Regions from separate parts of the Streptomyces sp. NPDC004610 genome, predicted to be linked through region 3. Evidence: riboswitches for the same ligand, from Rfam matches in the RefSeq annotation. Region 3 holds a riboswitch; each other region holds the start of a gene.
The links. Region 3 has a riboswitch for cobalamin ahead of metE (5-methyltetrahydropteroyltriglutamate--homocysteine S-methyltransferase). Riboswitches for the same ligand answer to the same signal wherever they lie in the genome.

Region 1 (2,173 bases), on a different contig from region 3:
GAACCGGATCATCGCCAACACCCGGTGGGGGCCGCTCACCGAGGCGGACCGGGACTTCGTGGTGAAGGTCAGGGCGGCCGGGCTGTGGGAGTACCCGCTGGGCGAACTGGCCATGGAGCGGGGGACGACGGCGGAGATGAAGGAGGCGGGCAAGCATCTGATCGTGGGGCACGCGGGGCTGGACGAGCTGTGCCGCCGGATCGCCCCCGAGCTGAACATCACCCTGCCCAACCAGGCGAGCCCGCAGCAGCAGCAGTTCGTGGCGACAGTCGCCGCCGAGCAGGGCAGGTCCTTCGACTCCACGGCCGTGCAGATCATGCGGGTCACCCATGGCCAGATCTTCCCCGTCGTCGCCAAGACCCGGGCCAACACCCGCAACACCCTGGTCCGCCAGCTCGCCGACCTCGCCAACGACACCGTCCTGGACCACATCACCGTGCTGGAGAAGACCGGGCTGGTCAACCACGACCAGGTCAACTTCCAGCAGACCGTCCCGCCCAAGCTGCCCAAGGACCAGCTGACCCCGCCGCCCCCGCAGCCCGGGGCGCCCGTGGTGGTTCTCACACCGCGCCCCGATCTCGGGATCAACACCGCGAACCCGGCACCCAGTCCTTCGGCGGCGACGGGGGGCGGCCAGGTGGGCTGACCCGCGAACCCCGCGTTCCGGGCCCCCAAACCCTCGCTCCGGGCCCGCTCACGACCCGTTCCGGACCCGCTTGTCATGGTCGGGTCCGCGCACTACTGTCACCTCGCCTTGGTGAACGGGAAATCCGGTGCGGAACCGGTGCGGCCCTCGCCACTGTGATCGGGAAGTCCTGCTCCGGCCCTCACGGGCAGCCACTGGGTCCCTCGGGACCCGGGAAGGCGGAGCACGGGCGGTGGTACCCGTCAGCCAGGAGACCGGCCAAGGCGCGTCGTCCATCCACGAGGTGCTGGAGAGGGTCTGCTGAGCCATGCACATAGCCGAGGGTTTTCTGCCCCCGGCGCACGCGATCGCCTGGAGTGTCGCGTCGGCGCCGTTCGTCATCCACGGAGTGAGATCACTCACCCGTGAGGTCAAGGAGCATCCCGAGAGCACCCTGCTGCTCGGGGCGTCCGGGGCCTTCACCTTCGTCCTGTCCGCGCTGAAACTGCCGTCGGTCACCGGGAGCTGCTCCCATCCGACCGGCACCGGTCTCGGCGCCATCCTGTTCCGGCCGCCGGTCATGGCGGTGCTGGGCACCATCACCCTGCTGTTCCAGGCGCTGCTGCTGGCCCATGGCGGGCTCACCACGCTGGGCGCCAACGTCTTCTCCATGGCGATCGTCGGACCCTGGGCCGGATACGCCGTCTACCGGCTGCTCCGCCGCTCCGGGGCACCGCTGATGGCCGCGGTGTTCTGCGGCGCGTTCGTCGCCGATCTGTCCACCTACTGCGTGACCAGCGTGCAGCTCGCGCTGGCCTTCCCCGACCCGGGCAGCGGATTCCTGGGCGCGCTCGGCACGTTCGGGTCCATCTTCGCCGTCACCCAGATCCCCCTCGCGGTGAGCGAGGGACTGCTCACGGTGCTGGTGATGCGGCTGCTGGTGCAGTCCAGCAGCGGTGAGCTGACCCGGCTGGGTGTGCTGGTCGCCCGTACCTCCAAGGCACAGGCGGTGGCGCGGTGAAGCGGAACACGAGGATCAATCTGCTGTTGCTGCTCGCGGTGGCCGCGCTCGCCGTGCTGCCGCTGGCGCTCGGGCTCGGCGACCACAAGGAGGAGCCGTTCGCCGGGGCGGACGCCGAGGCCGAGACGGCGATCACCGAGATCGAGCCGGACTACGAGCCCTGGTTCTCGCCGCTGTACGAACCGCCGTCCGGGGAGATCGAGTCGGCGCTGTTCGCGGTGCAGGCCGCGATCGGCGCGGGGGTGCTCGCGTACTACTTCGGGCTGCGGCGCGGACGGCGGCAGGGGGAGGAGCGGGCGGCGGCGCCGACGCCGGCCGCCCCTTCGGGTGATCCCGCCGCGCGGGGCTGAGGGCGGGTGCTGCCGATCGACGCGGCGGCGCACGGCAGTCGCTGGCGCCGCCGTCATCCCGTCGACAAGGCCGTGCTCGGTTTCGGGCTGACCGCGCTGGCGATCTCGCTGCCGCCGTGGCCCGGTGCCGTGCTGGTGCTGCTCACCGCGCTGGTGGTGCTGCTGGGCCCGGCCGGG
Region 2 (2,173 bases), on a different contig from region 3:
GGGGTGGTCGAGCGCATGCGGTCCCTCGGTGTCGTCATCGACACCGCCGTCGAGATCCCGCGCCCCGGCCGCGCCACCCAGGAACAGGCCAACCTGCTCGGCATCAACCTCGGCGACCTGCTGCTCACGATCGAGCGCACCTACTACGACACGGACGGACGCCCCATCGAGACGGCGGACATCGCCGTGCCGAACGTGCGCTGGGAAGTCGCGTACGAGTTCGGGGTCGACCGGTCCTGACGAGGAGACGGCGCCCACGGGCCCAACCAGCCACCCTCTGAACGCCGAGCACCCCCACCCCCCTAAGGGGCGCTGGGGGTGCCCCCTCTGGGGGTGGGGGTGCCCCCTCTGGGGGAGAACTGCGCGACCAGCCCACCACGACCCGCACCCGGCATCCCACCCCCACGCACCGGCGTTCCCGACCGAGCCGCCGACACCGTGATCTTCATCGCACCCGGCGGGACGCCCGCCGCCGCGAGCGACGAGGCCGAGATCCGCATCCTCGCCGTCGCGCCCAAAGCCCGGCGTCACGGCATCGGTGAGGCCCTCGTCCGGGCCTGCATCGCTCGCCCCGGCGCGGAGCGCATCGTGCTGTCCACGCAGAGCGGGATGCACGCCGCCCACCGCCTCTACGAACGGCTCGGTTTCGTCCGTACCCCGCACCGGGACTGGAATCCCGTGCCGCACCTGGACGACCTCACTCTTCTCACCTACGAGTTGACACTGTGAAACCGGCGCGACACAACATCTGGGGGTGACACGGCGACCGGGCACTACATGTATGCTCATGCTCGCTGTCGCCGCAGGGGAATCCGGTGCGAATCCGGAACTGTCCCGCAACGGTGTACATGTGCGTATTCGCGGTGCCATCCAGCCCCGTGTCAGCACGCCATGGCCAGTCCGAGGACCTGCCGACAGTGCGCCCGGCCACCCGGCCCGGGTGCCATGACGTCCGGGCCTCGTGGAATGGGCCGGTGGACGCGACGCGTACCCGCGCTCGTGCGTCACCGCCCCCTGCCCTCCCCGAGGCCCCGTGCCGAGCGAGGGAGAGCCCCACGTGACGATCGCGCCAGCAGACCCGGCTTCAGCAGTCACCCCCGCGGCTACCGCCACGGAGCCCGACGGTCCCGGAACCGCCCTCCTGCGGACGCTGACGACGCTGACCGCCGACCTCCCCGACGCCGACCCCGGCCGGGTGGCCGCCGCCGCGCTGCGGGGCCGTTCCGCCCGCGCGGACGAGGCGGAGTTGCGGGAGCTGGCGACCGAGGCCGCTGCCGGGCTGATCTCCGAGGACCCCGCCTACTCCCGGCTGGCCGCCCGGCTGCTGACCCTCACCATCGCCGCCGAGGCCGCCTCGCAGGGTGTCACCACCTTCACCGGGTCGGTGGCGACCGGTCACCGCGAGGGCCTGATCGCCGACCGCACCCACGATTTCGTACAGACGTACGCGGAGCGGCTCGACGGCCTCATCGATCCGACCGCCGACGACCTCTTCGGCTACTTCGGGCTGCGCACCCTGCACAGCCGCTACCTGCTGCGCCACCCCATCACCCGCAAGGTGATCGAGACCCCCCAGCACTTCCTGCTGCGGGTGGCGGCCGGGCTGGCGGAGGACGGGACCGTCCGCGCGCTGGACGAGGTGGCGGCCCTCTACCGGCTGATGAGCCGGCTGGACTACCTCCCCTCCTCCCCCACCCTCTTCAACTCCGGCACCCGCCACCCCCAGATGTCCTCCTGCTACCTCCTCGACTCCCCCAAGGACGAGCTGGACTCCATCTACGACCGCTACCACCAGGTCGCCCGGCTCTCCAAGCACGCCGGCGGCATCGGGCTGTCGTACTCCCGGATCCGGTCACGCGGTTCGCTGATCCGGGGCACCAACGGGCACTCCAACGGGATCGTGCCGTTCCTGAAGACGCTGGACGCCTCGGTGGCCGCCGTGAACCAGGGCGGGCGGCGCAAGGGCGCGGCGGCGGTGTACCTGGAGACCTGGCACTCCGACATCGAGGAGTTCCTGGAGCTGCGCGACAACACCGGTGAGGATGCCCGGCGTACCCACAATCTGAATCTCGCGCACTGGGTGCCGGACGAGTTCATGCGGCGGGTCGACTCCGACGGCGTCTGGTCGCTGTTCTCCCCGGCGGATGTGCCGGAGCTGGTGGATCTGTGGGGG
Region 3 (2,173 bases):
CGGGCGGCGCGTCCGCCGGGCCGCTGATCCTGCCGCCCGGCCGGGGGCGGACCGTGGCGGTCGCCGCCCAGCGGGTCACCTTCAAGGTGACCGGCGAGCACTCCCGGGCGGCCTCCACCTTCGAGGTCGTCGTCCCGCCCGGCTTCGATGTGGGCGCCCACACCCATACGCACAGCGAGGAGTTGTTCTACGTCATCGAGGGCGAGTTGGAGGTGCTGGCCTTCGAGCCGCTGGTGAGGACCCCGGACCACTGGCGGGAGTGGGAGTCCGCCGCCGGGGAGCGGGCGGTGCGGGCGGGCCCCGGCACCCTGCTGTTCGTCCCGCCCGGATGCCCGCACGCCTTCGCCAACACCGGCCCCGAACCGGCCCGGGTGCTCTTCCAGGCCGCCCCGCCCCCGGCGCACGAGCGGTACTTCGAGGAACTGCTCGACATCCTCGCCGCCCAAGGAGAGATCGATCACTCCGCCATCGCCGCCCTGCGGCTGCGCTACGACGTCCAGCAGCTCACCCCGCTGCGCTACGACCCGCCCGCCACCCCGGCGGACCGGCCCTAGGGGGTGCCTCCCGCTCCCGTGCCGTGCCCGCTCCCCCGGGCGCGGCACGGGTGAGACGTCATGTACGGGCGGTGTCCGAGCGGCTAGGGTGACCGACGCAGCTGGTTCGCCCCGTCCGCCAGGCGGGAGCGTCGCAAGAGGGAACCCGGTGGGAATCCGGGACTGCCCCGCAGCGGTGAGTGGGAACGACCGCCGTCATACGCACTGGGTCCGGGAGAACGGGCCTGGGAAGCGACGGCCAGTAGGGGTCCTGATCTCGTCAGGACGCGCCCGCGAGTCCGAAGACCTGCCAGCCGCCCATGCGCGAACCACTCGTGCGCGGACATTCCGGTGACCTTCGCGGGCGGGTCGGCGTACAGAGTCAGGCGGACGACCGTGCCCCGCAGCGCACGGGCCGGGCCGCCCGGTTCCGTCACCCTTCGCGCCCCCGTCCCGTCGCCGGGATCTCAGGGATTCATCTCGCGAAGGAGATCTCCGTGACCACCAAGCCCGCAGCCGCGGCAGCACGGGCCACCGTGTACGGCTACCCCCGCCAGGGTCAGCACCGGGAACTGAAGAAGGCCGTCGAGGGCTACTGGAAGGGCCGCGTCAGCGCCGACGCCCTGAGGGCCGCCTCCGCCGAACTCCGCCGGAGCAACTGGCGCCGGCTCGCCGACGCCGGGGTCCACGAGGTCCCCACCGGCGACTTCTCCCACTACGACCACGTCCTCGACACCACCGTCATGGTCGGCGCGATCCCCGCCCGCCACCGGGCCGCCGTCGCGGCGGACCCCCTGGACGGCTACTTCGCGATGGCGCGCGGCACGCAGGACGTGGCGCCGCTGGAGATGACGAAGTGGTTCGACACCAACTACCACTACCTGGTCCCCGAGCTGGGCCCGGACACGGTCTTCTCCGCCGACCCCGGCAAGCAGGTGGGCGAGCTGAAGGAGGCCCTCGCCCTGGGCCTCACCGCCCGCCCGGTGCTGGTCGGCCCGGTCACCTACCTCCTCCTCGCCAAGCCCGCGCCCGGTGTGGCCGCCGATTTCGACCCCCTGACCCTGCTGGACCGGCTCCTGCCGGTGTACGCCGAGATCCTCGCCGATCTGCGGGCCGCCGGCGCCGACTGGGTGCAGCTGGACGAACCCGCCCTGGTCCAGGACCGCACCCCGGCCGACCTCAACGCCGCCGCCCGCGCCTACCGCGACCTCGGCGCCCTCACCGACCGCCCGAAGCTCCTCGTCGCCTCCTACTTCGACCGCCTCGGCGACGCCCTGCCCGTCCTGGCCAAGGCCCCCGTCGAGGGCCTGGCGCTGGACTTCACGGAGTCCGCCGCCGCCAATCTGGACGCCCTCGCGGCGGTCGGCGGACTGCCCGGCAAGCGCCTGGTCGCCGGGGTCGTCAACGGCCGCAACATCTGGGTCAACGACCTCACCCGCTCCCTCGCCACCCTGGGCACCCTGCTCGGTCTCGCCGACCGGGTGGACGTGGCCGCCTCCTGCTCCCTCCTCCACGTCCCCCTGGACGCCTCCGCCGAGCGGGACATCGCACCGCAGGTCAGGCGCTGGCTGGCGTTCGCCCGGCAGAAGAGCGCGGAGATCGTCACCCTGGCCAGGGGCCTCGCCGAGGGCACCGACGCC
Region 4 (2,173 bases), on a different contig from region 3:
TGAGGCGCCCGGTGTGGTCACCGCCGCCGTCGCCGCCGTGACGCCGCCGCCGACCGTGGCCGCGGAGGAGGCCGCGGGCGCCATCCCGGCCCAGCAGGGCGGCACGCCCGCCGCCGGCTCCGCCTCTGGTACCGGTCCCGATCCGGCCGCGCCCAAGGCCACCGTCTGAGCGGCGCCGTCCGTCGCCCTCCCCCTCCCCCCTCCACGACACTCAAGGACACAGCAGCATGGAAATCGACTGGGCGGCCCTCGGCTCCGTCTTCGGAGTCAGCCTCGTGGTCACCGTGGCCCTCGTCGGCCTGTTCACCCTCGGCATCAGCGGGCTGGCACGCCATGAGCGCGCGGCCGACAGCGGCGGGGGCGCGACGCTCGCGGTCACCGGCGCGTACGCCTGCTTCGCGGCGTGCCTGGGGGCCGTGGCGTACGGGATCTATCTGATCGTCGCCTGACACCCGCGCCGGGACGGGGCGGTCCGGGCCGGGGCGGTCCGTTCGGCGCGGGTGCGCCTGCGCGGTGGCGGGCCCGTCCGATCGTCGACCGACCCGCGTGCAGCGGTCGGCCCGCGCGCAACGGCGTGCCCGCGGGCGCGCGTTCGTCCCGCACACCCCCCACGAGGGCGGGTACCGGACCCAGGGACCTGGGTTCCGTACCCGCCCTCGTGGTGTGCGCGACGGTCGCTGTGTGGAGCTGAGCACACTCTCCTGTCGCAGGTCAGCGGCAGGTTGACGGTTTCTCCGGCCCCGTGGTGGACTGCCGGGGCCAACTACGGCGACACGAGAGGAAGCCGGTGCGAATCCGGCGCGGTCCCGCCACTGTCACCGGGGTAGAACCCCCCGGGAGCCAGGAACTCTCACCGCCGCTTCGTCGAACCAGGGCGCGGACACCCTGAGTGAGGACATGTCGCCATGCTCGGCTGCCGATCGAGGCTCGCCACCGGACCTGGACACGGATCCGGACCCGGAACCGGGACCCCGCTCCCCCTGACTTCCGCCTCCGCGGCCGGCTGAGCCGATGTCCGCCGAACGCGACTTCGCGTACGGCGCCGCCGCCGGACTCCTCGGTGACCTGCTCCTCGGCGATCCCCGCCGCGGGCATCCGGTCGCCGTGTTCGGACGGGCGGCGGGCGCCGTGGAACGACTGCTGTGGCGCGACCACCGGGGGTGGGGCGCGCTGCACACCGCCGTGTGCGTGGGCGGCGCCACCGCCCTGGGCCTGGCGGCGACCCGCGCGGTACGGTCCTCCGCCGCCGCCTCCGTCCTGCTGACCGGCGCCGCCACCTGGGCCGTGGTCGGCGGGACCTCGCTGGGGCGGGAGGCTCGGGCGATCGGGCGCGCGCTGGAGCGCGGGGACGTGGCCGGGGCGCGGGCGCGGTTGCCGCATCTGTGCGGGCGGGACCCGCAGGCGCTGGACGCCGACGGGATCGCGCGGGCCGTCGTGGAGTCCGTGGCCGAGAACACCTCCGACGCGGTGGTGGGGGCGCTGGTGTGGGGGGCCGTGGCGGGGGTGCCGGGGCTGCTGGGATTCCGGGCGGTGAACACTCTGGACGCGATGGTGGGTCACCGGTCGCGGCGGTACCGGCGCTTCGGATGGGCGTCCGCGCGGCTCGACGATGTGGCGGGCTGGCCGGGGGCACGGCTGACGGCCGCGCTGACCGTCGTCGCCGGAGGTGATCCGCGAGGGGCCTGGCGGGCCTGGCGCGAGGACGCCGACCGGCATCCGAGCCCCAACGCCGGGGTCGTGGAGGCGGCGTTCGCGGGCGCGCTCGGTGTGCGACTCGGCGGGACCCTGTCGTACGCGGGCCGGGTCGAGCGGCGCCCGGTGCTGAACGGGACGGGGCGGGCGGTGACGGTCGCGGATGTCGAGCGGGCGGTACGGGTGTCGCGGCGGGTGCAGTGGCTGGCGCTGGGGGTGAGCGTGGCGGGGGCGACTTGGCGGACGTGGGGGCGGGGGCCTGCCGGCGGGGGCGGGGGGTTGGCGAAGGCCGGGTTGGCGAAGCTGGGGTTGGCGAAGGCGGGGCTGGGGAACCGGGGGTCGCAGAACCCGGGGTTGGCGGAGCGCGGGTCGCGGAACCCGGGGGCGCGGAGCCTGGAGTCGCCGAAGCCGGGGGCGCGGAACCCGAGGACGCGGAGCCTGGAGTCGCAGAGCCTGGACTCGGCGAAGCCGGAGTCGCAGA

Region 1: linked by a shared signal. The riboswitch ahead of ABZX40_RS22630 (energy-coupling factor ABC transporter permease) and the one ahead of metE (5-methyltetrahydropteroyltriglutamate--homocysteine S-methyltransferase) in region 3 are both predicted to bind cobalamin.
Region 2: linked by a shared signal. The riboswitch ahead of ABZX40_RS02345 (ribonucleoside-diphosphate reductase subunit alpha) and the one ahead of metE (5-methyltetrahydropteroyltriglutamate--homocysteine S-methyltransferase) in region 3 are both predicted to bind cobalamin.
Region 4: linked by a shared signal. The riboswitch ahead of ABZX40_RS13945 (cobalamin biosynthesis protein) and the one ahead of metE (5-methyltetrahydropteroyltriglutamate--homocysteine S-methyltransferase) in region 3 are both predicted to bind cobalamin.

What each region holds. Positions count from the first base shown of each region.
Region 1 covers NZ_JBEXLA010000020.1:95,290-97,462, forward strand. Annotated here, with positions in the region: gene ABZX40_RS22625 (DUF4142 domain-containing protein) at 1-646, shown strand, start outside; cobalamin riboswitch at 739-924, shown strand; gene ABZX40_RS22630 (energy-coupling factor ABC transporter permease) at 954-1,646, shown strand; gene ABZX40_RS22635 (energy-coupling factor ABC transporter substrate-binding protein) at 1,643-1,996, shown strand; gene cbiQ (cobalt ECF transporter T component CbiQ) at 2,003-2,173, shown strand, end outside.
Region 2 covers NZ_JBEXLA010000002.1:49,193-51,365, reverse strand. Annotated here, with positions in the region: gene ABZX40_RS02355 (GntR family transcriptional regulator) at 1-240, shown strand, start outside; partial or broken gene ABZX40_RS02350 (GNAT family N-acetyltransferase) at 484-729, shown strand; cobalamin riboswitch at 775-931, shown strand; gene ABZX40_RS02345 (ribonucleoside-diphosphate reductase subunit alpha) at 1,058-2,173, shown strand, end outside.
Region 3 covers NZ_JBEXLA010000015.1:187,389-189,561, reverse strand. Annotated here, with positions in the region: gene ABZX40_RS19170 (cupin domain-containing protein) at 1-554, shown strand, start outside; cobalamin riboswitch at 640-863, shown strand; gene metE (5-methyltetrahydropteroyltriglutamate--homocysteine S-methyltransferase) at 1,031-2,173, shown strand, end outside.
Region 4 covers NZ_JBEXLA010000010.1:185,210-187,382, reverse strand. Annotated here, with positions in the region: gene ABZX40_RS13955 (inorganic phosphate transporter) at 1-169, shown strand, start outside; gene ABZX40_RS13950 (hypothetical protein) at 228-449, shown strand; cobalamin riboswitch at 730-870, shown strand; partial or broken gene ABZX40_RS13945 (cobalamin biosynthesis protein) at 1,012-1,920, shown strand.